2 linked regions of the Novipirellula caenicola genome follow. The protein of the gene in region 1 binds, or shares a complex with, the protein of each later gene. Links are inferred from orthologs where the notes say so. Each region holds a gene or a part of one and is shown on either strand. Other genes may lie near its edges.

What was found.
Region 2: the proteins of hisF (region 1) and hisH are in contact, whole or in part, in a crystal structure (PDB 6RU0), measured with the Thermotoga maritima proteins. The link is inferred for Novipirellula caenicola from one-to-one orthologs. Residues at the interface, in WP_004080486.1 of Thermotoga maritima: Met1, Leu2, Ala3, Arg5, Ser40, Glu41, Asp45, Glu46, Ala70, Glu71, Ile73, Asp74, Ile75, Pro76, Phe77, Asp98, Lys99, Ser122, Gln123, Glu161, Thr195, Leu196, Asn247, Arg249, Glu251; in WP_004080484.1 of Thermotoga maritima: Asn15, Arg18, Arg22, Arg117, Leu118, Pro119, His120, Met121, Gly122, Trp123, Asn124, Asn134, Gly135, Tyr136, Tyr138, Val140, Tyr158, Glu180, Lys181, Ser182, Ser183, Lys184, Ile185.

What each region holds. Positions count from the first base shown.
Region 1 is NZ_BAABRO010000009.1:79,048-91,146, forward strand. Bases 5,668-8,645 are described here. They hold hisF (imidazole glycerol phosphate synthase subunit HisF), read right to left. Parts: upstream 7,558-8,645; coding sequence 6,778-7,557; downstream 5,668-6,777. Other genes in these bases: ABEA92_RS17695 (thioesterase II family protein), read right to left, coding at 5,764-6,570; ABEA92_RS17705 (fructosamine kinase family protein), read right to left, coding at 7,616-8,539. Also shown: ABEA92_RS17675 (D-hexose-6-phosphate mutarotase), read right to left, coding at 1-164; ABEA92_RS17680 (FAD-dependent oxidoreductase), read right to left, coding at 552-3,113; indole-3-glycerol phosphate synthase TrpC, read right to left, coding at 3,301-4,080; purH (bifunctional phosphoribosylaminoimidazolecarboxamide formyltransferase/IMP cyclohydrolase), read right to left, coding at 4,080-5,597; ABEA92_RS17710 (redoxin domain-containing protein), read left to right, coding at 8,905-10,887; ABEA92_RS17715 (heavy-metal-associated domain-containing protein), read right to left, coding at 11,225-11,575.
Region 2 is NZ_BAABRO010000005.1:160,852-172,944, reverse strand. Bases 4,866-7,837 are described here. They hold hisH (imidazole glycerol phosphate synthase subunit HisH), read right to left. Parts: upstream 6,681-7,837; coding sequence 6,051-6,680; downstream 4,866-6,050. Other genes in these bases: ABEA92_RS12395 (iron-containing alcohol dehydrogenase), read right to left, coding at 6,789-7,837; ABEA92_RS12405 (hypothetical protein), read right to left, coding at 5,560-6,054; ABEA92_RS12410 (CAP domain-containing protein), read right to left, coding at 4,866-5,249. Also shown: ABEA92_RS12430 (leucine-rich repeat domain-containing protein), read right to left, coding at 1-522; ABEA92_RS12425 (outer membrane protein assembly factor BamB family protein), read right to left, coding at 1,709-3,022; ABEA92_RS12420 (hypothetical protein), read right to left, coding at 3,071-3,514; ABEA92_RS12415 (hypothetical protein), read right to left, coding at 3,691-4,329; more of ABEA92_RS12410, read right to left, coding at 4,653-4,865; more of ABEA92_RS12395, read right to left, coding at 7,838-7,931; ABEA92_RS12390 (VOC family protein), read right to left, coding at 8,168-8,521; ABEA92_RS12385 (aldo/keto reductase), read right to left, coding at 8,539-9,516; ABEA92_RS12380 (hypothetical protein), read right to left, coding at 10,163-10,741; ABEA92_RS12375 (GNAT family N-acetyltransferase), read right to left, coding at 11,374-11,937; ABEA92_RS12370 (PqqD family protein), read right to left, coding at 11,931-12,093. UniProt on the Escherichia coli protein: IGPS catalyzes the conversion of PRFAR and glutamine to IGP, AICAR and glutamate. The HisH subunit catalyzes the hydrolysis of glutamine to glutamate and ammonia as part of the synthesis of IGP and AICAR.

The sequences.
Region 1 (12,099 bases):
TGATTGTGGGGTTGAAAGTGAGTGATGTGGGACCCATGTAAATAGATCTCGCCGTCGCAACGATCGGTGTGGACGATCGCTTTGACGAGCCCGCCATTTCCCTCGGCAAACCGAAGTCCGGGGACCAAGAATTGAGGCGCTAATTGATCAACGCTGGGCTGCATGGTGAATGCCAAACAAACGAGTTAGAAACGCCGGACTGAACGTAGCGAAACTTGTCAACGGCTGGTTGATTAATCGTACGACGGACTTCCTCGTCCGTCGAATACACCATTGACGGACTTGGAAGTCCATCATACGACCCTTGCCGCACGAAACTTCACTAAATCAACAAGCCGTTAACGGCTTGTTGATTTAATCCAAATGTCAATCGGAATGGTGAGCCGTGGCCGTAAGGCACCGGGACTTGCTTGGGACCCGGCCGCTGACGCGAGAGCGGCTCATTAAACCAACAACCCGTCGAGAGTCCCGGCTCGAAGGAAGACTTTCCAAAGCATACCTTCGGCAAGTCCTTCCGCTTTTCAGTGTACCCGCTGAATCGTCACGCCGCGTCACTTCGTTGTCGATTCCGCCGATTGGATCGGCTCGGCAATCAACCAATTGATCGTCGTATTGCTTCCACCGTGGGGCGTGCCGAGCGTCAACGTGATGCGGCCATCGTCGACTTCAATATCGGTCGTCGTCTCGTGGAAGTAGCCCGCGGCGGTGGCAACGTCCTCGGCGACCTTGATGTTCTCGATTTGCAAAAATTGTCCGGTCTGTTCGTGTTCCGCGTCTCCCAGACAAACATGCACCCGCCATTTCCCGTTGTCCACCTCGCACTCCCACACATCCTGTTTACGTGTGAAAACAAATCCGTCGCGGAGTGGTCCAAGCTTGGTGGCTCGCCATCGTGTGTGGTCACGCAAATCGTTCCGCCATCCGTAACCTGTCTTGGTCGAAAATCGATGGCCGATGTCATTGCGAAACGGATGCATCGCGGCGGATTCTGCAGCGGTAAAGTTGATGGCGATCGTCTTAGCGGGATAGCGAGCGTGCGACGAAGGAATGCCATCGGTTTCCGGAAGTCGCTGCCACGAAACCGTTCCAGCGGTAAAGGGCAATGGATCTTCGGCATCCGCGATGCCATCGTCATCCGCATCTTGAGCCCGGATGCGAATGGGATCGGGAATGGGTTGTGATTGCAAGTGGTTCCACAGCGAGATTGCAAGATCGCGGCGAGTGGCAGTCCCTTTGAAGTCGAACGATGCAGCGGAATAACCCGCATCGACCACTGCGTCGTTGACCAGTTGGGTCCACGCCTTGGTCGCCATTTGGTCTGGCTGAAACGCGGTATCGGTGGGGCCAAGGCCGAGCAGTCGACGCAGTGCAAGTTGCTGGATCGCGACAAATCCAGTGTCGTAGGGATCGGTGTCTGAAAACGGCCAAATCGCCAGTGGCGCGCCTGTGCCGGGATTCAACAGGCCATCCCAGATTTGGGCAAGTTGATCGGGGGCAAGGTACATCGAGGCCGGATCAATGTGGTTTCGCAGACTGATTGCGGCTACCGCGCCACTGGCTTGGCCGGCATGCATCGATTGATCATGCAACCGGCATGATGAGCCCACGATGCTGGTGTAGCCCAGGTTCTTTTGGGCCCCCAATAGTCCATTGATCTTCTCAGGGACAAGTGCGCGCAGTGGAAAGACCGCACGTCCTGTTCCGCCGAGACCAAAGCGGCGTTTACCTCGGAACGTGGCTTCCCATGGGCCTGCGTTCCCCTCGTCGCTGACCCATCTTCGCTGAGTCGGGTGGAAATCCTTTTCGAATTGCCACGAGAATACCGCATCGGGGAACATGGTCGTCGCATAGTTTGCATAGCCGCCAAAACCATCCACCTCCTGTTCTCGAATGATGTGTCGAGCAACCAGTCGCAGGCTCTCGCGAACATACGGTTTTGGCGGCAAACGATCGGGTGTACCGAATTCGTCACTTAACGCCATGCGGCGGAATTTGGGAAAGCTCTGTTGCAGATGGTAGTAGTAACGAAGCGTATGACGTTTTGCATCCTCAAAGACAATCTCTCGCTGTGCCGGTGTCATGGCAACGATCGTTTTTGTTGAAGCGCCGGCTTCGCTTTGTTCCAACGCGGTCACCACTTCGGCCGGCAGCGAGTCGAGCGGATAGTCAATCTGTGGTGAATTGATCAGCAACACATCCGCGTGATCAATCTCCGCGAAACCTTTACCGTCCACCAATCTCCGCGTCGTGTAGGCGAAATGTTCGTCGATCCATCCCCAGGTCCCCGTAAAGTAACGAGGGTCGTACGTTGACGGCTGCGGGAACAGCGACGGCTGATCCTGTTCGACCAAGATCATGCAATAGGTGATCGGAGCCAGATCGGTGGCCGGTTGATTCGTTTGCGGAGCTCTGGGTTCGCCGAATTCCGATTTTGCATCGATGCCGGTATCCCAGCGTGCACCGGACGCCTGGATCACGTCGCCCCAATCGCTGGCGTCGATCGTCATCCGAGCGTGAACGGTTAATGAGTTTGTTTGTGGTGCGGTGTCGGTGCTCACAAATTCGGCGCCGCGAACCGTGTCATGGTCCTTCAAAACGCGAGCAAGCCGATAGTGCGAGAATCGCTGGATTTGGCCTGACTGCTCATACGGAGCAAGCAGATCGCGAAACACCGACTCCGACACCACCGGTCGCGCCGTCGTGATAACACGCGTATTTCCAGGACGGCGGATGCCGCCATAGAGCTGGGCGTTTTTGGTTTCGATCGCGTCGATCACTTCTCGGAATAAGCCCGAGCGAGGAATGGGCACGGTGCCGTTGTACTTGTGGGCCCGGTTCTCATCGATCGCACCAAGTCCCTCGGCACTGAATTGGCCCCCGAGCCATTCGATATCGTTGACCAGAACAATCTTTTGCACGCCCATCCGAGCCGCTTGGACCGCCGCGGCACAACCCGACTCGGTGCCGCCAACGATTAGCAAGTCTGCATTGACCACGTTCGGCTCGACCACATCCGGCTCGACCGCATCGGTGGGATCCATCCCAAGCATCGCCGCGATCAAAAACAGGAAAACCGTTCGCGATACCGAGCTTGTCCGCGGCAGACCCCTCATGCTGAATTCACTTGCGTTTTGCGTGATGATTTTGACGAACAACCAGGTGTCGCCGATGCAAACGCATGAATCCACGCAGGCCGCAGGCAACTGCGTCCAGTATAGTGGTCGCCGGAGGTGACGTGGGGCCGAAGATCGTGGATCGCTGCGTCCACGGCCGAATGAGCACCAAGCGTGTGGCCGATGCTTATTTGCCGATCAATCGACGCGTGGCGGCTTCGATATCGTCCTGACGCATCAGCGATTCGCCCACCAGCACGGCTTTAACGCCTGCTTTGCCAAGATGCAGCACGTCGTCATGCGTGCGAATGCCGCTTTCGCCGACGACCAACCGATCACGCGGAATCGACTCGCACATTCGCACGGTGTGTTCCAGATCGGTGTGAAAGGTCTTTAGGTCGCGGTTGTTGATCCCGACTAACGAGGTGCCCGTCGCCAACACGGCGTCCAGGTATTGCGGTTCAAATAGCTCGATAAGCGTTTGCAAACCGAGCTCTGCTGCTTGTTGGTGCAGCTCGCACAGTTGGCTGGCCGAAAGACACTCGGCGATCAACAGCACGCAATCGGCGCCTGCGTCACGCGCCTGAAGCAGTTGATAGCGATCGACAATAAAATCCTTTCGCAAGATCGGCAGCTCAATCGCCGCGCGAACGTCTCGCAGGTAGTCGAGCGATCCTTGAAAGAACGGTGCGTCGGTCAAAACGCTGATGCATGCGGCACCCGCCTTTTCATAGCACGACGCGATCGTAACCGGATCAAAATCTTGGCGGATCAATCCCGCCGAAGGACTCGCACGTTTGACTTCGGCGATCAGCTGAACCGCATCTCCTGAGGCCAATGCGGCGTGAAAATCACGGCACGGAGGCAGATCCGCAATTGCCGCTTCGAGTTCGGCTTCGGACCGCTTGGCTTTGTCGGCGAGAATCGTTTTACGAGTCTCGACCAAAATTTTATCGAGGACATTCATCAGTGTTTGAAATGTCGACGTCCGGTGAGAACCAGCGGTAGCCCGTGCTTGTTACAAGCATCGATGACCTCGGAATCGCGTCGCGATCCACCGGGTTGAATGACCGCAACGACGCCCGCTTCGGCAGCCGATTCGATCGAATCGGGGAAGGGGAAGAACGCGTCGGACGCCAGCACTGATCCGCTGGCACGGTCGCCCGCTTTGTCGATCGCGATTTCAACGCTGTCGACGCGGCTCATTTGGCCCGCACCCACGCCGATCAATGCAGTGTCTTTGGCCAACACGATGGCGTTGCTCTTGACGTGGCGAACCATTTCCCAGGCAAACGAGACATCGTCCCAAAGTTCGTCGGCGACTTGGGTCTCCGTGACGGTCTTCCACTGCAGCGGGACGCTGGTCAAGCGATCGGCGTCTTGGATCAACATGCCGCCGCTGATGAAACGTCGCTGGAATGCAGCGGGGCCATCGTCGAGTCGACCGACTTGCATCAGTCGCACGTTTTCTTTCCAGCGAGGCTTTGTGGTGAGCAGGCCGACCGCACCGGCTTCGAAATCGGGGGCAACGATGGCTTCGATGAACAAGCCGGGCTCGCACAACATCTCGGCGGTTTCCATGTCGACGGTGCGGTTGAATCCCAACACGCTACCAAACGCACTCAAGGGGTCGCCGGCGAGGGCTTTGCGGCATGCCCGCGCGATCTTGGCGTCGGTTGCGGCGCCACATGGATTGTTGTGCTTGATCACCGAGGCAGCGGGTTGAGCAAAGCCACGAACGATTTCGAGAGCAGCGTCCAAGTCCAACAGGTTGTTGTAGGACAACTCTTTGCCGTTCAGCTGGCGAGCCGAAACGAGGTTGACCGAGCGAACCGATGGATCAACGTACAACGCAGCTCGTTGGTGAGGGTTTTCGCCGTATCGCAGTTGGGCTTTTCGCTTGAGCGAGAAGTGCAGCGACGAAGGGAACTCGCCCGTCAACGATTCACCTTGCATGTAATCGGCAATCGCGCGGTCGTAGGACGCCGTGTGCTCGAACGCTTCGCCGGCGAGTTTACGCCGCTGAGCCAACGTCGATCCGCCTGATTCGATGGATTCAAGCAGGTCGCCGTATTGTTCTGAACTGGTACAGATCGCGACGTAGTGATGATTCTTGGCGGCGGCACGCACTAGGCTAGGGCCACCGATGTCGATCTGTTCGACGCATTCTTCGCGGGTGGCACCAGGGCGAGCGGCGGTTGCAGCGAACGGATACAGATTCACGACGACCAGGTCAAATGGGACCATGTCGTGCTCGTCCATGCTGTCGACGTGGTCGTCGCGGTCGCGGATGCCAAGGATGCCGCCGAAAATCTTGGGGTGCAGCGTTTTCACGCGGCCGTCCATCATTTCAGGGAATCCTGTGTAGTCGGCGACGTCTTCGACGCTGACGCCCGATTCCTCGAGATGCTTGCGTGTGCCACCAGTGCTGTAGATGGTGACGCCCGCGTTTTGGAGGCCAATGGCAAAATCGGCTAAGCCCATTTTGTCACTGACACTGATCAGGGCATTACGAACGGGAACGAGGTCTGGCACGGGTATTCAGCACGGGTTAGAGGGAGTGGCAACGGGATCGCAAAACCGGCGACGCAAACGTGGACGATTCGCCAATAGAAGACTGTCGCATCGGCCCGCGTGGCGGTCAACCCGGTCACAGGTCCCAGGTGGCAATCTCAAGCACTTCGGCCATCCGCTGCAACGGGGCAAAATGGTCACCCTGGATCGCTCGTAACCGGAATGCCGCCGACGTCATCCGGCTCCATCCCTGCATATCGGCCAAGTCGATCGCACGGTCATCGGTCCCGCAAATCGCGGTGATTGGGACCGCTAGCGTTTCGTCGCCTGGCGAGTGCACGTAGCTCTCAAAAATCGCCAAATCGTGTCTCAAGGCACGCACAAAAAAGCTCAGCGCGTCGGCATCGGCACGAATATTGTCAGGAATCCCGCCAAATAGCTCGTCGACGTCCTCGATCAATTCCGCATCGTCCAGCGTGTGAAGCGACTTGTGATAGCGAAGCCGCTCAGGGGATCGCGTCGAACAGATCACCAATCGATGAGGCGAAATTCCCAGACGCGTCAGCTGTTTGGTGACGCGGTACGCCACTGCCCCTCCGTAGCTGTGTCCGATGATCACCATTGGCGGCTGCTGATCAGCCGATTCGGTCTCGTAGGCGGCCGCGATTTGCGTCGCGAATTTTTGGGCGAGTTGTTCCAAATCGCCATCAAACGTCACGTCCAAGTCCTCTTCACGCTCGGGCAACCGCGGTGTCAGCAACCGCATCGGACGCGGCGGTGGGGCCGAACGGACGCGAAACGCTAGCGTGTTGGTCGTGCCGCCAGCGTGATTGAACCAGTAGACCGTCGGGCAACGGGCGTTGCCTGAGTTGGCATTGGCGTCCTCGGGTTGCGAAAGCACGCGGAAGCGAGCGGTAAATGGATTGGAGGAGGAGATTGTCATGTCAGAATTCCGGCGAAAGTTCGCGGCCAAATTTGCTCGTCATCCGATTTCATCCATGACTCAGTAGAGTCGATCCCGGTCAGTAGGAATCGTTCCCGGCTGGATTGGGACTCGTTGCCTCGTCCACTACCGGGGAAGGGACTCGTTGCCTCGTCCACTACGGGAGAGTGGGGCTGGTCGAACTCGTCCATTGCGGGAAGCGGTGTTTTAGGCGGTGGCCTGTAAACGCACCGGGATCCCGGCGTCTCGCATCGCTTGCTTGGTTTCCTCGATCGTGAATTGGCCAAAGTGGAAAATGCTGGCGGCCAGCACCGCGTCGGCTTTGCCTAGTTTAATTGCATCAATCAAGTGTTGGGGGCCTCCCGCGCCGCCGCTGGCGACGACCGGGATCGAGACCGCTTCGCTGACCGCGGCGGTGATTGGGATGTCGTAGCCGTCACAGGTGCCATCGGCATCCATGCTGGTCAGCACAATCTCGCCTGCTCCGAGGTTTTCGATCTCTTTGGCCCACGCGACGGCCTCCAATCCAGTCGGGGTGCGTCCGCCGTTGATGTGAACCTCCCAAAACTCGTTGCCGTCACGCTGGACACGTTTGGGGTCGATATTGACGACGATGCACTGGCTGCCAAAGCGGTCGGCGGCGCGGCGAACAAATTCGGGGTCTTTGCAGGCGGCTGAATTGATCGAAACCTTATCGCACCCCGCCGACAGCAACGCACGAACGTCCTCGATCGTGCGAACGCCTCCGCCCACGGTCAGCGGCATGAAAATCTGTTCGGCGGTGCGGCGGACGACATCCAAGATGATGTCGCGATCCTCGTGGCTGGCAGTGATGTCCAAAAACACCAGCTCGTCGGCCCCTTCGGCCTCGTAGCGGCGTGCGACTTCGACTGGATCGCCGGCGTCACGAAGATTGACGAAGTTGGTGCCTTTGACGACGCGTCCGTTGTGGACGTCCAAACAGGGGATCACTCGCGCGGCGAGCATGACGGTTTCTCAGGGGTTCGATGGGAATGGGGTGTTTTGCGGTGCCCTGACAAACGCATCACTTCGAACGCAAGATTTCGCTTGCGACTTGGTGGCATTGGCCAAGGTAACCGCTTCCGAACAAGTTCAAATGGTTCAGCAGATGATAAAGAACATAGACGTTTATGCGATGTTGCCAACCATCGGGCAGCGGCCAAGTCGCCTGGTAGGCGTCGTAAAACTCTGCCGGGCAGGATCCAAACAGCTTCAGCATCCCAAATTCCGCCTCACGACACCCATAGTAGACCGCTGGGTCGATGATCACCGGGACACCACCCACGGCGTCGTCCGTGGTTCCGCAAAGATAGTTGCCGCTCCATAAATCGCCATGCAGCAGCGAGGTTTCGTCGGCTCGCCCGGACAATAATTCAGCCATCGCGGCGACAATCGCCTCGCCATCGCGACGCAGCTTCGCGTCGGCTCGGTGTTGGTCGATGGCCCAGCGGAGCTGGAAACCGATGCGGTTTTCGGCAACAAATTCGCCCCAGCCTGCAGTCGCCGTGTTCGGCTGGATCGCTGAACCGAGAAAATTGTCGCTTCTCCAGCCAATCTGGCTGCCGGCGGTCACTCGGTGCAGCTTCGCTAATTGTCGACCAAAGTCGGCGAAAAAATTTTGCGATTGCGGCCTCGTTTCCACCCACTCGGTGACCAGCCACGCTCGCCCGGCCGCCGTGCCCACCGCGAGTGGTTTGGGGATCAAAATCGATTCGGCCGCGGCAAGCGCGGTCAAACCGTCGCATTCGGATTGGAAATTGTCGACAAACCCAGCCTCGTTTGCCTTGGCGAACACCGTACGATTGCCGAGCCGATCGCAGTGAAGCGTGATTTGCATGGCGTTACTAATGCAGCCGCCACCCACGCCGCGTACATCGGATATCTTGGTGCTCGGGTCAATCAGCTGGCCAAGAGCCGCCGAAACATCAGAGTCGCTCGGTGGTTTCATTGTGTAGGGATGAGCCAGAAAGTAGGGATGCAAGATTTAAGTAGGACGGTTTTCCGTTCGCGGCGTGTGCCAACACTGTGAAACATTTTTCCTATCGAGTTTGTGGTAATTTGTCGTAGCGGAAGTCGTCAACGACTTGTTGTTTTAATCGTACGATGGACTTCCTAGTCCGTCGAATACACCATGGACGGACTAGGAAGTCCATCTTACGACCCTTGCCGCAGGAAACTTCACTAAATCAACAAGCCGTCAAGACTTTCGATTGATTGATGTATGCCCCTCGAAACTCTTGACGAGTTCCGCTACAGGAAACTGACTGAGTCTCTTCCAACCAACGATCCTTATCCAACCCTCGAAGGTGCTTTGTGAATTGCGTTCGCTTCCGAATTGCGTCCATTCTGGTCGTCCTACTGTCTGTGGCGGTACCCACGACGACAACTTTCGCTAGCGACCCTGCGGCCGCCGGCGGCACCTCGCTCGATCGGATCGACCTGATTGATTTCCGGGGTCGAACCTGGAAGCTCGACGATTTCCAGTCCGATTCGATACTGGTGGTCGCGATGCTGGGCACCGAGTGTCCGTTGGCCAAATTGTACGCGATCCGGCTGGGGGAAATTCAACAGCAGTACCTATCGCAGTCGGTTCGTGTGATCGGCGTGATGAGCAATCGCCAAGACTCGCTCGAAGAGATCGCGTCGTTCGCGAAACGCCAATCGATCGAGTTCCCGCTGCTCAAGGACGCTGGCAATCGGTTTGCCGATCAAGTCGCTGCCGAGCGAACGCCGGAGGTATTTGTCTACGACGCCGATCGCGAACTTCGTTATCGCGGCCGAATCGATGACCAGTATGGGATCGGGTACATCCGCGACGAACCGCGTCGTCACGATCTACGGATCGCACTGGATGAATTGACGTCGGGGCGTGAGGTTTCACTGCCGCAAACCGATACGGTCGGATGCATCATCGGCCGGACCAAAAAAGTGGTCGAGCACAGTGACGTAACCTACGGCGGCCAAGTCGCCGAGATTCTACGCAAGCGGTGTGTCGAGTGTCACCGTGATGGCGAGATCGCACCCTTCTCGTTGACCGATTACGACGAGGTCGCGGGTTGGTCCGACATGATGGCCGAGGTGGTTCGCGAAGGCCGGATGCCACCGTGGCACGCCAGCGGTGATCACTTGCCGTTCGCCAACGACCGCATGATGAGCGACGAAGAAAAAGAAATCTTGTATGCCTGGGTTGATGCAGGGTCGCCCAAAGGTGACGCCAGCGATTTGCCGCCGCTGCCCGAAAAAATTCCCGGATGGCAACTGCCGCGTGAACCCGATTTGGTCGTGCCCGTCAATACCGAGAGCGTGACGATTCCCGCGACCGGCGAGGTGCGTTATCAGTACTATCGCGTTGATCCCAAGTTGGACGAAGACATGTGGATCGAAGCAGCCGAGTTGAAACCGGGCAATCGCGAAGTGGTTCATCACATCTTGGCCTTCGCCGCACCCAAGGGAACTCGCGGCGGCTTGGACGCGGCACGTGGTTTTTTGGTCGGCTATGTTCCCGGCGCCCGATTGGAATTGGCGCCCAAGGGGCATGCCAAGCGGATTCCCGCGGGCAGCGAACTGATTTTTCAAGTGCACTACACTCCGGTCGGAACCGAGCAGCAGGACCAAAGTTCGCTGGGGATCTGTTTTGCCGATCCTGAATCGGTTACTCACGAGATCGTGACGACCAGTGCAGTACAGCCGCGTCTAAAAATCCCGCCAGGCGAAGCGAATTACGAGACCTCGGGAACCAGTCCACGTTTTCCCGCCGAATCGACGCTGTTGAGCATGAGTCCGCACATGCATGTGCGGGGCAAATCGTTTCGCTATGAGCTGGAAACGGCGGCGGGCAAACGATCGACGCTGCTGGACATTCCGCACTACGATTTCAATTGGCAGACCACCTACGTGTTACAGGATCCGCTGGCGGTCCCCGAGGGAAGCCGGATCGTTTGTACCGCGACGTATGACAACAGCGAAGACAATTTGAACAATCCCGATCCGACGGCGACGGTTCGCTGGGGCGATCAAACGTGGGACGAAATGATGATCGGCTACTATCACTATGCCGTGCCGCTCAGTGAGCAAGCACGCAACGGAGTGAAGAAACCCGCGATGACGCTACGAGAACGCGCCCAAGCATTGATTCGCAATGCGGCTCGTCTGCAGAAATTCGAGCAACTCGACAGCGACGGCGATGGCAAGCTCGCCCGCAGCGATACTCCTAAAAAACTGTACGGAGTGTTCGATGATTTGGATGCCAACGGCGACGGCGTCTTAACAAGACAAGAGGTCGAATCGGCGCCGTAAGCGAGGAACCTTTGTTGGCAAGATGCGAACGGCTTGAAGGTCCCTCGCTGACGCTTTTTGATGTTGCGCGTTTGTATTTAGGGGCAAAGCCCCGGACGTTTACCTAGCCCAGCCCAACGGGCTGGGACCAAGAAAACCAATGAATTGTAGGGCCAACGGTCCGGCCGTTTACTCGGATCTACTGACGACGGCTGGTAAATGGCCGGGCCTTTGGTCCTTAGGTGTCTTGGCATCGCAAACTTGTAAGACAGCGGGTCACTCGGATCGGCAAACGGGGCGAAGAATTCACTCCGCCCCCGTTGCCGATTGAAAAGGCGAGCCGGACGACGTCAAGCGTCTAGCTCTTGGGCTTCGACGTAAACGTTCCGTTTGGTGTCACCATCTTGGTCGGGGTTTTGCCGATACTTTCCATCAGTTCCCAAACGCCCTTCGGACTCAGCCGCACGCCTTGATCGGGGACCACGGTGACGGATTTCTTTTCGATGCTGCACTGTACCTTGGCAACGCCTTTGACACCTTCAAAGCGTTTGCTGATCTTCTTCACGCAGCCGCCGCACATTTCGCCCACCGTCATCACGATTTGCGACTTCGCTGGATCCGCTGCTTGGACAGGCGAGGGAGCAAAAACAGAGACAGCTAACAACATCAAACCAGCCACAAGACCGGTACTTCGAACCCAATTTGACATGCCAGAACTCCTTGTTGGAAAGGCATCACAGAATATCGTCGCCTAACCGCACTCGACCATCGCGTGCAGACTAGAAGCAACCTTCGCAAATACAGTTTTGGCACCCGCAATCAGGACCCCACGGATTTTGAGTTTTCTGATTGCAGAAGCCCAAGGTCATCTGAGCAGCAAGAACAAGCTGCTGACGCACACGCATTTCCTACCGCCACTTTTGCTTCGCATGAAGGCATTTGCGGCCGACCAATCAAAAAGTTGACCATTCGAAGTAGGGCAAGGCTTGGGCTTTGCCTACCCTCAACGTTACTGAAAACAGTAGTCGGTCACAACCGGAACCGCGGGATGAGAATGCTTGCAATCGTTCGATCAAGATCGTGGCTACGAAAACATCGGCAATGCGGCTTGACGGTGTTCTAGGCGGCTACTAGCTTGTTGAGAACGATTCGCAAGAACTGAATTGTCCGCGAAGCCAGCGACGAGTTTATCTCTCTAGCCAGCCACGTTTGACTCGCCCCCCGACACGTTTT
Region 2 (12,093 bases), on another replicon or contig:
GATTAGGCTGACAGTCTTAAGAGATTGAAGCTCCGGCAGAACCGTTAGAATCTTGTCCCTTGAAACTTCATTGCCAATATGTAGAGCGAAATTAGTTCCGCGATCAACGGAATGCATGTTCAGATGCAACGCTCTAAGCTTTTCCATAGACTGTAATTCCTGCCGAATAGATGCACTTTCCGCTTCGATATCTTGCTTTTGGCGTTTCAAAGAAGATGTCTGATTATTTAAGCGAGTTTGAGCAGCTTCTAGACTCTTTTTGCTATTCGAGAGCTCGAGTGCTTCTCTCTTGATTGAGAGTTCTCGTTGGTCCAATGCCCCTTCTTGTTGCTCAAGTTTCTGCTCTTTTGCATCTAGAACCCCATTTCGCACAAGAGTGCAGGAGTTAAAAACGGAAAATCCATTGGTGAACACTAGGCTCACAATGAAAAGAATGACAGACGGGTTTTTCCAAGAAGTCTTTGCTTGGAGGCTATCGGCGTCATCTGGCTGCATTTCATCAATTTCTGGTATGTCGTTCAACTTTTATGCAATCGATTTGGTGATTAGAAAAGAGGTTGAATGTTTTGGCTAAGTTCCGTTCCGGTCATGTCGCGAAATCAGGAAACTATTCAGAGGTTTTTGCCAGGGAAAACTGCATTCGCATCTTTCGTGTCAACGAGGTGTAGTTTTACGCGAAATGCAATCGTTGCGTTGGCAGATCGTAAATGGCAGGGGCTCAACGCTGTTCTAATTTTGTTTCGTAACGTCAGGTTGTATCAAGGGGAAGAGTATTTCACTACTAGAAAGATGCGTTTTACACTACTGGTGCAGTGAATTGATGTGCGAGTGAGTGCAATCGGTTGCGTAAAGTTGCTTTTCGGATCTGGTAATGAGCGATGCCACGTGGCCGAATCGATTGCTTGTACGGGGCCACGACGCAACTGATAAGTCTAGAATTAGCAACTCTTAGAAAACGACTAAGAACCAGTTTGATCCAAAAATGCTCGTTTTAAGCTTACGGCGATAGCGACGCCTATTCACGGAAATCGCGTGGCCGGGAACACGCGAATGACACCTGTTCCCGTCTGCGAACAGTATCGAGGTCGATGCATTCGTTCCGGTAAATGCTGGGCGTGCTGTGCTTCAGAGAGAAACTTGGCGAATGGCTTTCGCATGATGAAGTACGGTATAGCAAAGCGTGGCTAGCTATTGCTAAATATCAACTTAGCGGCACAAGGCGAGTGATTCAGCTACCTGAATTAAGCGGATAGGCGATATTTCAGTCTATACGCCTTCGCTGCAGAGATGTATCGGCGGAACACAAGAATCAAGACGTTGTGACCGCAGGGGCAAGCCCGAAGCGGAGTACTGCTTTGAATAACTTCTTTTCGGAGTTGCCATTTGTTTCCTCCGCCGAGACAGGCTCGACGGAAAGATGTTGCGCGTTTCTAGATTTCTAAAGCTGACATTGTTCGGGCGAGGCTCCTTGCCGCTACGAATGTAGTTGACATTGACTATTAAGCACCGGGGAGTGCATGAGAATTTGTTTTAGGCCGGAGGCCGACACATTTCCGCATTCGATGTATCGGCCTCCGGCCTAAGTCGGACGCTCTATTGAGCATCCCGGCTCACGAAATCAACAAGTCACTAGCAACGGCTCCGGAAGTTAAGCGGTGCTAACGCTAGAATCAGGATCGATCATGCTAGAAGCCCCATGCCGAGTTCCTTAGCGCACGCAGATGACGGCGTTGCCCACGCGTAATAGGAAGGCGTCGTCGGTGACGGCGACGCCGTACAGCGTCGGTTTGCTAAACATCGCCGCGGCGCGTTGACGCTCTTCGCTCGTTTCTTCGGCCAACTTGGCTTCCGGCGGCAACGTGTCGTCGTTCCAAGTCGTGTTCTCGGCCAAGATTTTGAACTCACGGCCGGCGGCCAAGACGGTGACCAGTCCGTCCTTGCCAAAGAAATAGACGCGGTTTCCCACGCCGAAAGGCGTCGCCCAACTCGATTGTTTGATTCGCTCGGTGTAGACCTCTTCGCCCGTGGTGACATCAAAACAGTAAACAACGCCTGAACGATTGATCCAGTAAGCCAACCCCTCATGCACGATCGGCGATGCCCAGGTGGGCGTCGCTTTAGCGGCTGTCCATTTTCGGGTCGCTGTCCAAGTGTCACCATCGCGAGTGACTTGCATCAAGCCATTGGAATCGGCTGCTGATCCCGCATTCTCGCCGTTGCGACCGGGTGAGGCGCCAATCAGAAAACGTCCGCCGCCTATATCAATCGGCGTCGTCGATGTGTTGCCTCCGACGTCTTTGAATGTCCACAGTAATTTTCCGGTTTTGGGGTCGTAGCCATCGACGGTGCCAGCCGAGCTGACGACGACTTGCGGTTCCCCCTCGACTTCGATGATGGCCGGCGAGCTCCAACTGCGGCGTGGTTCTCGCGACGCCATCCACAGCGTTTTGCCGCTTTGTTTATCGATCGCCAACAGACTGCTCGGTCCATCATGTTCCAGCAAAACAAACAGCGCCGATTCGGTTTGGCATGGCGATGCCCCCAAACCGAACTCGGCAATAAAGGGGCCTTCGTCTTTCGCCAGCGTTCGTGTCCACAGTTCTTTGCCCGCGTGGTCGTAGGCAACGCAGTCGCCGCTTTCAAAGACCGCGATCACGCGATGTTCATCAACCACCGGCGTGGGGGCAGCCCGGCTGATGTAATAGCTGTTCTTTTCCGGCGCCGAGTTTTCGATTTGTTTGTGCCAAAGTTCACTTCCGTCGGTGGTGTTCAAACAGACGACGTGGTAGGTGTTTTTCTCGGGACCTTCGACACTGGTTACAAATGCTCGGTCGTCCCAGACCACCGGGCTCGATTGGCCGTGCCCAGGGATTGGGGCTAGCCAAACGATATTCTCGCTGGGTGACCAAGACAGCGGCAATGCGTTGGCGTCACGTGGTTCCGATCCGGCACCAAGAAACGCCGGCCAAGCGTCCGGCGTGCTGGTCGAAAGTCCAATCCAAATGGCAAGAAAGTAAAGCATGGTGAGTTGGTTTCAGGAGAGGGGAAAGTTCGAAACGGAGTGGGGTTGTCATTCGGCTTCGTCAGCCGGAGCGTATTCGACGTCAATCACAAGATTGTTTGTGGTGGGGCGTACTTCGACCAGGATATCCGAAGTGTTGAAGTCGCGATATTTGGAATGCAAAATTGATTTGGGCAGCAGTCCGGGACGCTCGACTCCGGTGCCAATCACTGTGTCGGCGATCACGACCACTCGGTGGGTGCCCGCGACTGCACCATCGTCGATCTGGTAGGTGCCAAGAAAGAAACTGCCGTCGGGTGCGATCTCACCAGTAGCGGTGATCGGGTTGGGGACTCCCGTAATTTCAAATTCGATTGTCCCTTCGCGAAGCAATTTGCCATCGGGAAATCGCACAACACCATAGACCGGATAAGTCGCGGACTCTCTCGACGAGCAACCAAGAATGGAGAGTGTCGCTAACAGCTGAAAAACGCAAAAAGCACGCAACATCATCTATCGGTTCCATGAAAGTTGGGACGCCAGTACCGCTGAGGCCATTGATTGTAGAACGATTGTCGGCGTTGGTTTACCCGGACGAAGAACATTTCAAAGTATTGGGAAACCATGGTCATTGCGAGACAGACGTGTATTACCGGCGGAATGCGGTCAACAAAACGTCAAGGTCCCACTTAGCGATCGAACAGCATCGACCAGGAAAATCGTAGATCCGCTCGGTGTTTTTCAATTTCACGATTTAGCTTGTTCACAATTTGATCGTTCTGGTTTTCGATAAATCGTTGGACAATGATCTCTTGCATGATTTCGCCCCAGACTTCGGCCGCATCACCACCGATTTTACTGACCCGATCGATCTCGAAGGACGCCAGGGTCAACTTGGCGCCTTCGATTGCCGGTTGTGCCACAACGGCAGGAGGGATTTCGCTGTAATCCAGATACAGTCCGATCGTCGAAGTTAACTGCAGTTGCACTCGCATCCGCCCGGTGACAGTGACGCTGTAGAGTTTGATGCCCAGATTCCAACGTTCCACTTTAGCAGTGAACTGCATCGGGGTTTCCGTGACGGAATCGATTCGCCATCGATCTTCGTCCGTAAGCGTTGCCGAATTGATTTTAGTGGTGGCGGCATTCGCAGCGTTTGCCTCGGGCAGCTTGATTTCGTAGCGAATCCATCGTCCGTGGTTTACTTCTTTGAACCGTCGATGCGTTTTGAGTTTCAGCCCATCGAATTTGGCTCGGACACCGGCCCACACTTCCTTTGTTTCGCCCCAGTCCTTGTCGCCTTGGTAGATCGCAGGAACTTCTTGCATCGCTCGAGTGGCAAGCCATTGCAGCGACTCTTTGGCTTGAGTTTCTGAAACCGAGAGGACCTTCGGGGCGATGTTTTCCTGCGCCGTTGTTGGCTGTGAAATTGTTGGCTGTGAAATTGTTGGCTGTGCAATTGTTGGCTGTGCAATTGTTGGCTGTGCAATGGATTGCTGTGCACTTGCGTCACCTGCCATCACGTTCACAGCGATCGTGGCGAGGACGGCGATGAGAAGCGTCGGCCCTCGTCCAAGCCGCGTTCCCTGCGGCTCGGAGCAGACGTTGGCTCGACACGCTAACCCTGCTTGGTTAGTGCGCCGGGGTGATGTTAGCGGTAGACGACACAGAAGTAGACGCCATCGCGACCGGTGGCCATCGCGGCGCCGGCGACTCGCATGCGTGGATCGTTTGTAAAGCAAGCCGATACTCCTGAGGGCGAATAGGAACTCGACCATCCTACCCCTTCGTACCTGCCAGGAGCAAACGATCCTGGAGGATGATTCTTCAGGCCTTGCGAGGCCATCAGTGCGGCACGTCGCTCGGCAACCGCTTGCAACTGCGGATCAAAGCCGAGTGTTCCAATTCCGTTGCGAGCACGCTGGGCGTTCAGCGTTGCCAACACGTTGGACGTCCCACCACTGGGGGCAATCGTCGATGTTGGAATCGTACTGGAATACGATTGCCCAGGCACAGATTGAATTTGTGCCGACTCGATTTGCCCTGGCAACGATTGGATTTCCGTGGGGTTTGTCCACGAAGTTTGCGTGACCGACGCAGGCGGGGTGGTGTGCGAGTGCACCTTTCCGCACTTCGGGCACACGTATTGGTTGGACGCCAGTACCACGGTGTTGGCGGCCGCGTTGGTTGCCAACATTGCACTGGCGGTCATCAGTCCAGCCAAAGCCACAGACAGCATTCGAAGCATACTACTTCCCTTTTCTACGAACCAAGAACTTTCATTTGACGAGAGTCGTTGGCCGAACGAGAAAGTGGCACGGTCTTGGTGTTCGATACGAGCGTGCCCAGAATCTCAGCCAATCAACGAGCCAACGAAAATGCAAACTTTGCCGATTGGGCGAAAGGGGGGCGTAGGGTCGAAGGGGCGAGTTTCACCAGAGTTTTATTTTTGTAGATATGTTAAATCGTCTGCCACACACGATTTACAACAGCGAGATGCGGCGGAGAAATCGCTCGGCAAGGTAGAGAAGGCTCGCAAGATAGGAAGAATGCGTGTGCTAGCATCCTTTAATGCAGTAGGTCCAGCGGAGGGTGCCAGATGAGTCGGCCGCAGCGGGACGGATCAGCGTTCGGTCACCTTCGACGCTCAGTTCAGAACCGTCGCCGGGCTCAATTTTGAACCGCGGGTTCGTGTGGTAGGTGCTGCCCAGAAACTCGGGCGTCTGTTTACAGCGACAGGCGAAATCAAAGAAAAGCGTGGGCTCGGTGGCCGATTCCTGCCAATGCACACTGACGCTCCAGTGGCTGACGCCAGCGGATCCGACACCCAGCAGTGCATCACCGACCGGTAGCGATTCGAGCGAAAGTTGTTGGATCGGCGGTGAGCAAGGCCACGCTTGGTCGGCCGTGCCGTTGACGCTGGCCATCACAGCGTTTTCGTCGCTGGATGCTTCGCCGCCGAGGATCTGGTGAACGAAGCGGTCTTCGCACCAACGGAATTCGACTCGCAGCGATCCATCGGGGGACGTCAGGGCAAGAGGAGCGGAGGTCACGCCGTCACCTCATTTCCAGTCGGCAGGCTGGAAAACGCCGACAACAATTTCAGGCCGTCCGCTTGGCTTTTTTCGGGGTGAAACTGAGTCGCGAACAGGTTGTCTCGCCAAACCATCGCACAGAACGGACCGCCGTAATCACACGTCAGTGCGACCACCGCTGGATCCGCCGGACGCACGTAATACGAGTGAACGAAATAGAAGTGGGCTTCGGGGCTGATGTCCTTCAGCAGCGGTGGTTCGGTTTGGTGCGTTACCGTGTTCCAGCCCATGTGGGGCACTTTGTAGGACGACGGTAATTCAAATCGAACCACGTCTCCCTTCAACACGCCAAGTCCCTCGTGTTCACCGTGCTCGAAACCCCGTTCAAACAGCAGTTGCAGCCCCAGACAGATGCCAAGGAACGGCTTTCCGGAATCGATAAAATCGCGGATCGGGCCGGCCAAATCGCGGCGACGGATCTCGGTCATCGCATCCCCAAAGGCTCCGACACCCGGCAGGATCAGCTTCTCTGCGTTAGCGATTTCTTGAGGATCGGAACTGATTCGTGCAGAGCCCCCGACACGTTCAATTCCTTTTTGAACGCTGCGGAGGTTTCCCATCTGATAGTCAACAATGGTGATCATCGTGGTACAGGCAATGACTTTTGGAAGAAATGTGAAAGAACCGTGCGAAAATAGGCGTGCTCGACAATATCGGTGAGGACGTATTCTCGCAACCTGTGGTTCACATTCCTAAGCGACCGCGTGGTAGAGTGCACGTGCTTTTTCGGGGTCCAGCGGGACGGGGTTGAACGTCCCGGTCCACTGTTGGAGTGCTTCTTCGGCCAACGCTTCGATCTCGGACGATGGGATCGACAACTGTTCAAATGACGTGGCCAGCCCCGCGTCACGAAGCCACTCGGTGACCTTGTCGGCCAACCGTGCAGGAGCGTTTTCGTTGGAGGCGGTTGGGTCGATCTCTCGCAGCAGTTCCGCATACCAATCGGGATGATCCAGCCCGTTCAGCCGAATTACCGCCGGCAACATCAATCCGACGGCTTGCCCATGCGTGATGTCATGCCGAGCGGTCAGCGGATTTGCGGTCGCATGGGCGGCACCGAGCATCGAGGTTTCGATAGCCATGCCGGCAAAGTGGGCCCCGAGCTGCATTTGGCTGCGTGCCTCGCGATCATTCGGATCGGCCAAAACCCGCGAAAAACCTTGTGCCAACAGTCCAAACGCGCGTCGCGAATAGGTCGTCGACATCGGATTGCGACGTTTGGTCACGTAGGTTTCGATCGCGTGCGAGATCGCATCGATCCCCGTCAATGCGGTCACCGATCGGGGCTGGGTCATGGTCAAATCGGGGTCCAGGATCGCGATTCGGCAAGCCGCTCGAGGGTCGCCGCACGGCATTTTGACATGCGTTTTGGCGTCGCTGATCAGCGCAAACGATTGAGCTTCGCTGCCGGTGCCCGAGGTGGTTGGGATGGCGATCATTGGCAATAGATCGGTGGTCGCTCGGCCAACCCCCTGGTAATCGTGAATCGTCCCGCCGCATGAATAAACGAAATTGATTCCTTTACAGCAATCCATACTGCTGCCACCGCCGAGCCCAATCAGCAGGTCGGGTTTGACCTTGGCCGCGTGACGGACTCCGGCGTCGACCATGTCCGAGGTGGGGTTTTCGGCGAAATCGTGAAACGATTCGACCTTCAAACCGCTCGCTTCAAGCGAGGCGACGGCGTGTTCGAAATGGCCTGCTTTGATCAATCCAGCGTCGCTGACGACCATCACGCTTTTAGGGCGGAATTCGCTCGCTAATTCGCCGAGTCGTGAGAGCGTTCCTGCGCCAAAAACCACACGCGTTCGGCTTTGGGTGTCAAAAGGCTGCATTGCAGGCTCGAAAATGGGGTGGGAGGACGGCAAAAAGGTGGGCTGTCGATCGCAAATCGAACGTTGTACCGTGTTTACATCATATCTTGGCGACCCAGCAAGGGAACCTGCACGGTGATGTTTCAATGACGCCGAAATCGCCGCCTTTTAAAAATGGACAAAACCTCGCTCGATCCACTCACCCTGATTCAACCGTCAAAACGCCGATTGGTTTCGCCTCATCAAGTCGCACGCCGCTATTGATCCGACCAGACGGCAAATTCGTTGCCGCTTGGTTCGGTGAACTGGAATCGGCGTCCACCGGGAAATGAAAAGATCGGCTTAAGAATCGTCCCGCCAGCCGATTCGACCTTGGTCTGCGTTTCTTCGAGCTTCTGACTATAGAAAACCAGCAGTGCTGAGCCATTGGCGGTCGTGGCGGCTTGATCTGATTGAAAGAAGCCGCCGTCGAGTCCCTCGTCCGCAAACGAACTGTACTGCGGGCCGTAATCCACAAACGTCCAACCAAACGCTTTGCCAAAAAACGCCTTGGTGGCCGCAAGGTCTTTGCAGGGGAATTCGACGTAGTTCAATTTTTCGTGTTGATGCATCTTCGTGGTCTCAGGTGCTATTCGTAGATTGGGAAAAAAGTATTGAACGCAGCTTCACAGAAATCACCCGGATCGTTGAAACGACGATGACGGTCCATCGCATCGATCGTTTTCATTTCGGCGTCGCTTAACTGGAAATCAAACAGGGCGATGTTCTCTTTCAATCGCTCGGTCTTTGATGTTTTGGGCACGATCGCGGTACCACGCTGGATTCCCCAACGCAACACGACTTGCGCCGGGGTTCGATCGTGATGTGACGCGATCTCTTTGATTTTGTTTTGCTCGATCACCGCTTCTCCCGACTCGGCCATGTTCAGTTGGAAATACGACTGAGCCCCAAGCGGTGAAAACGCGGTCACCGCGATCTCGGACTCGCGGCAAAATCGCAGCAATTTTTGTTGAGTCAGGTACGGGTGCAATTCGACTTGCAGCATCGCCGGTGGCGTATCGCTTTGGTTCATCAATTCTCGGATCAGTGCAATATTAAAATTGCAAACACCGATCTCGCGAACCAAGCCCGCGGAAACCAATTCGGTCATTGCTTGCCAGGTTTCGATCAGCGGCACATGGTCCGGTTCCATCTTTGGCGATTCCGCGTTTGGGTCCGCGAACCAACCTGGCGGATAATGCTGGTCAAACGGGACAAACTGCTGCGAGATCGGAAAGTGGATCAGATACAAGTCGAGGTAGTCGAGTTGCAAATCGGCGAGTGTCTTTTCGAGCGCGGGACGCACATGTTCGGGGCGATGGTAGGTGTTCCACAGCTTTGAAGTGATCCAAAGATCCTCACGCGTGACTTTGCCATCACGCATTGCTTGACTCAGTCCGTTGCCCGCTTCGACTTCGTTGCCATAGTCACAGGCGGAATCGAAATGTCGGTAGCCGCAATCGATCGCTGCTTGCACCACCTCAGCGGTTTCGGCTTGGTCGATCTTCCAAAGTCCAAGTCCGATCTTAGGGACGGAGCGTCCGCTTTTTAATTGGATTGATTCCATGATGTTTCCGTAGATTCGCGTGGCAGGGCTTTAAGACAGGCGTGACGTGGTTCGCACAATCTAGCGGAGGCTCGAAGGACAATCCACCATCGCCCCCCGCTCAGCGAGTATCGATCCCGTAGTGGACGTGGCTACAAGTCCCCTCACGCATCCCGATCGTCCCAGACGTTTCCTGTCTCAGCGGACGGGATCTTTAGCAAGATCCACTACGCACTCCTTGTAGTGGACGTGGCTACACGTCCCTTTACGCATCCCGATCGTCCCAGACGTTTCCCGTCTCAGCGGCCGGGATCTTTAGCAAGATCCACGACGCACCCTTGTAGTGGACGTGGCTACACGTCCCTTCGCACATCCCGATCGTCCCAGCCGTTCCCCGTTTCAGCGGTCAGGATCTTTAGCAAGATCCACGACGCATCCCTGTAGTGGACGTGGCTACACGTCCCTGCACGCACCCCGATCGTCCCAGCCGTTTCCCGTTTCATCGGTCGGGATCTTTAGCAGAATCCACGACGCACCCCTGTAGTGGACGTGGCTACACGTCCCTTCGCACATCCCAATCGTCCCAGACGTTTCCCGTCTCAGCGGCCAGGATCTTTAGCAAGATCCACTACGCACTCCCCTGAACTCCGCATTCTCAGCGTGCTCGTCATCCCGGTCCGCTCTGTCCCACCTGCATCAAGCCTCGTTTACGAAGGAACGAGATCACGTGGTCGAACCGATCCCAAAAGTCCGTATCGAACACCCGTAGCTCGGGATAGCCCGGGACAACGCAGCCCGAAAACTTGTACTTGGCGAATTCATCGACATCCACCAACCCAGCACGCTCGGGATTTCGAGCGATGTACTCGCACGCGTTACGGAATTCTTCCTCACGTCGTTCGTCTTCTTTGAAGACATGATCGTAACTTTGATCTTGTAGCTGAAAACCAATTCGTTTCAGCGAATCATTGACCGTTTTTCTAAAATGCTTCATCGCGAGCAACTGATCGCTCCCCGAGCAAAGTCCCATCCACACCATGTGGAAATGATCGGGCATCAGGCAAAAAATGGGACACACCAATCCGTAGCGAAACACGGTATGCGTCATGAGTTCGCGAAAACGATAGAGAAACGAGACGGAAAGCCATCCTTGGCGACGTTCGAGAATCGTGACGGACCAATGGACCGCTGCATCCGCTTGATAGTAGTGAGCCGCAAGCCGATGCAAGTGATCGCGTTTGGACATTGCAATGGTCTTCTTTTGAGCCGTAGGCGAAGCGATACGTTCGTAACTTGCATCATAGAATTTTTTCTGGCGTCAATTGAAGGATCTTTGACAAAATCTCTACGAATATTCGTCGTGAGCGTGGCCACTATTCGTCGTGGACGTGGCTACACGTCCCTCTGGGTGTCCAACTGCCGAGACGTTTTTCCTGCATCGGTGGCGGTTGGGATCTTTAGCAAGATCCACTACGGCGGAGCGTAGTGGACGTGGCTACACGTTCTGCTGGGTATCCAACTGCCGGGACGTTTTTCCTCCGTGTCGGTGGCGGTCGGGATCTTTAGCAAGATCCACTACGGAGGGTCGTCGTGGACGTGGCTACACGTCCTGCTGGGTATCCAACTGCCGGAACGTTTTTCTCCGCGTCGGTGGCGGTTGGGATCTTTAGCAAGATCCACTACGAGGGGTCGTAGTGGACGTGGCTACACGTCCCGCTGGGTATCCAATTGCCGGAACGTTTTTCCCCGTGTCGGTGGCGGCCGGGATCTTTAGCAAGATCCACTACGAGGGGTCGTCGAGGACGTGGCTACACGTCCCTCTGGGTGTCCAACTGCCGAGACGTTTTTCCTTGCAGTGGGAGTCTTGCAAGTTCAATCCTAGGTCAACGATTTACGCATCATTACACGAACGGGGGCAAAGCCCAGATGCTCAAAAACCTGGATGGACGGCTCGTTATCGACCCAGATTGTCGTATCAATCTCCTTGGTCTCTCGCTGCTCGAACCATTTTCTTGCCGCTTCCCAAAGCCTGCGGCCGATCCCTTGTTGCCGCCAATCGGCGGCGACATACCAGTCTTCGACAAAACCGTAATTGCGAGCTTGGATCGGCGTGATCGGTCGATTCGGACGCGACCTTATCCATTGATGGATCCAACCACGCAAATCTCGTTTTGATCGGCCACCGTTCCGCCGCATATGACGTACGCTGATATAGCCGACAATCGTCTGATCGCATTGACACACAAAGATTGCGGATTCGTGTTGCTTAAGTTTTTTTGAAACCAGTGTCGACCAGTCAAAGCCTTCGATGATTTCAAAGTGGGGTGATAATTGTTGCTGGTATTCGGCCTGATCTCGAAACAAGCCCGCCAACTCTGCGGTGTCGCCATCGACCGCGGTCCGTACGTCGATTCGGTGCGAATGGGGTTTGGAGTTCAGCAACTCAGCTCCACCAGTTTTGTGGTCGACAATTCTTCAGCGAACGCAACAACATACTGTAGGATCTCCGCGTCGCCCACGTCGAACTCGCTCTGAAGTTGGCAGCAGACTTCGCCCAAGGTGAGTCCGTCGGAAAGCAGCTGCCAAATGCGGGCGGCT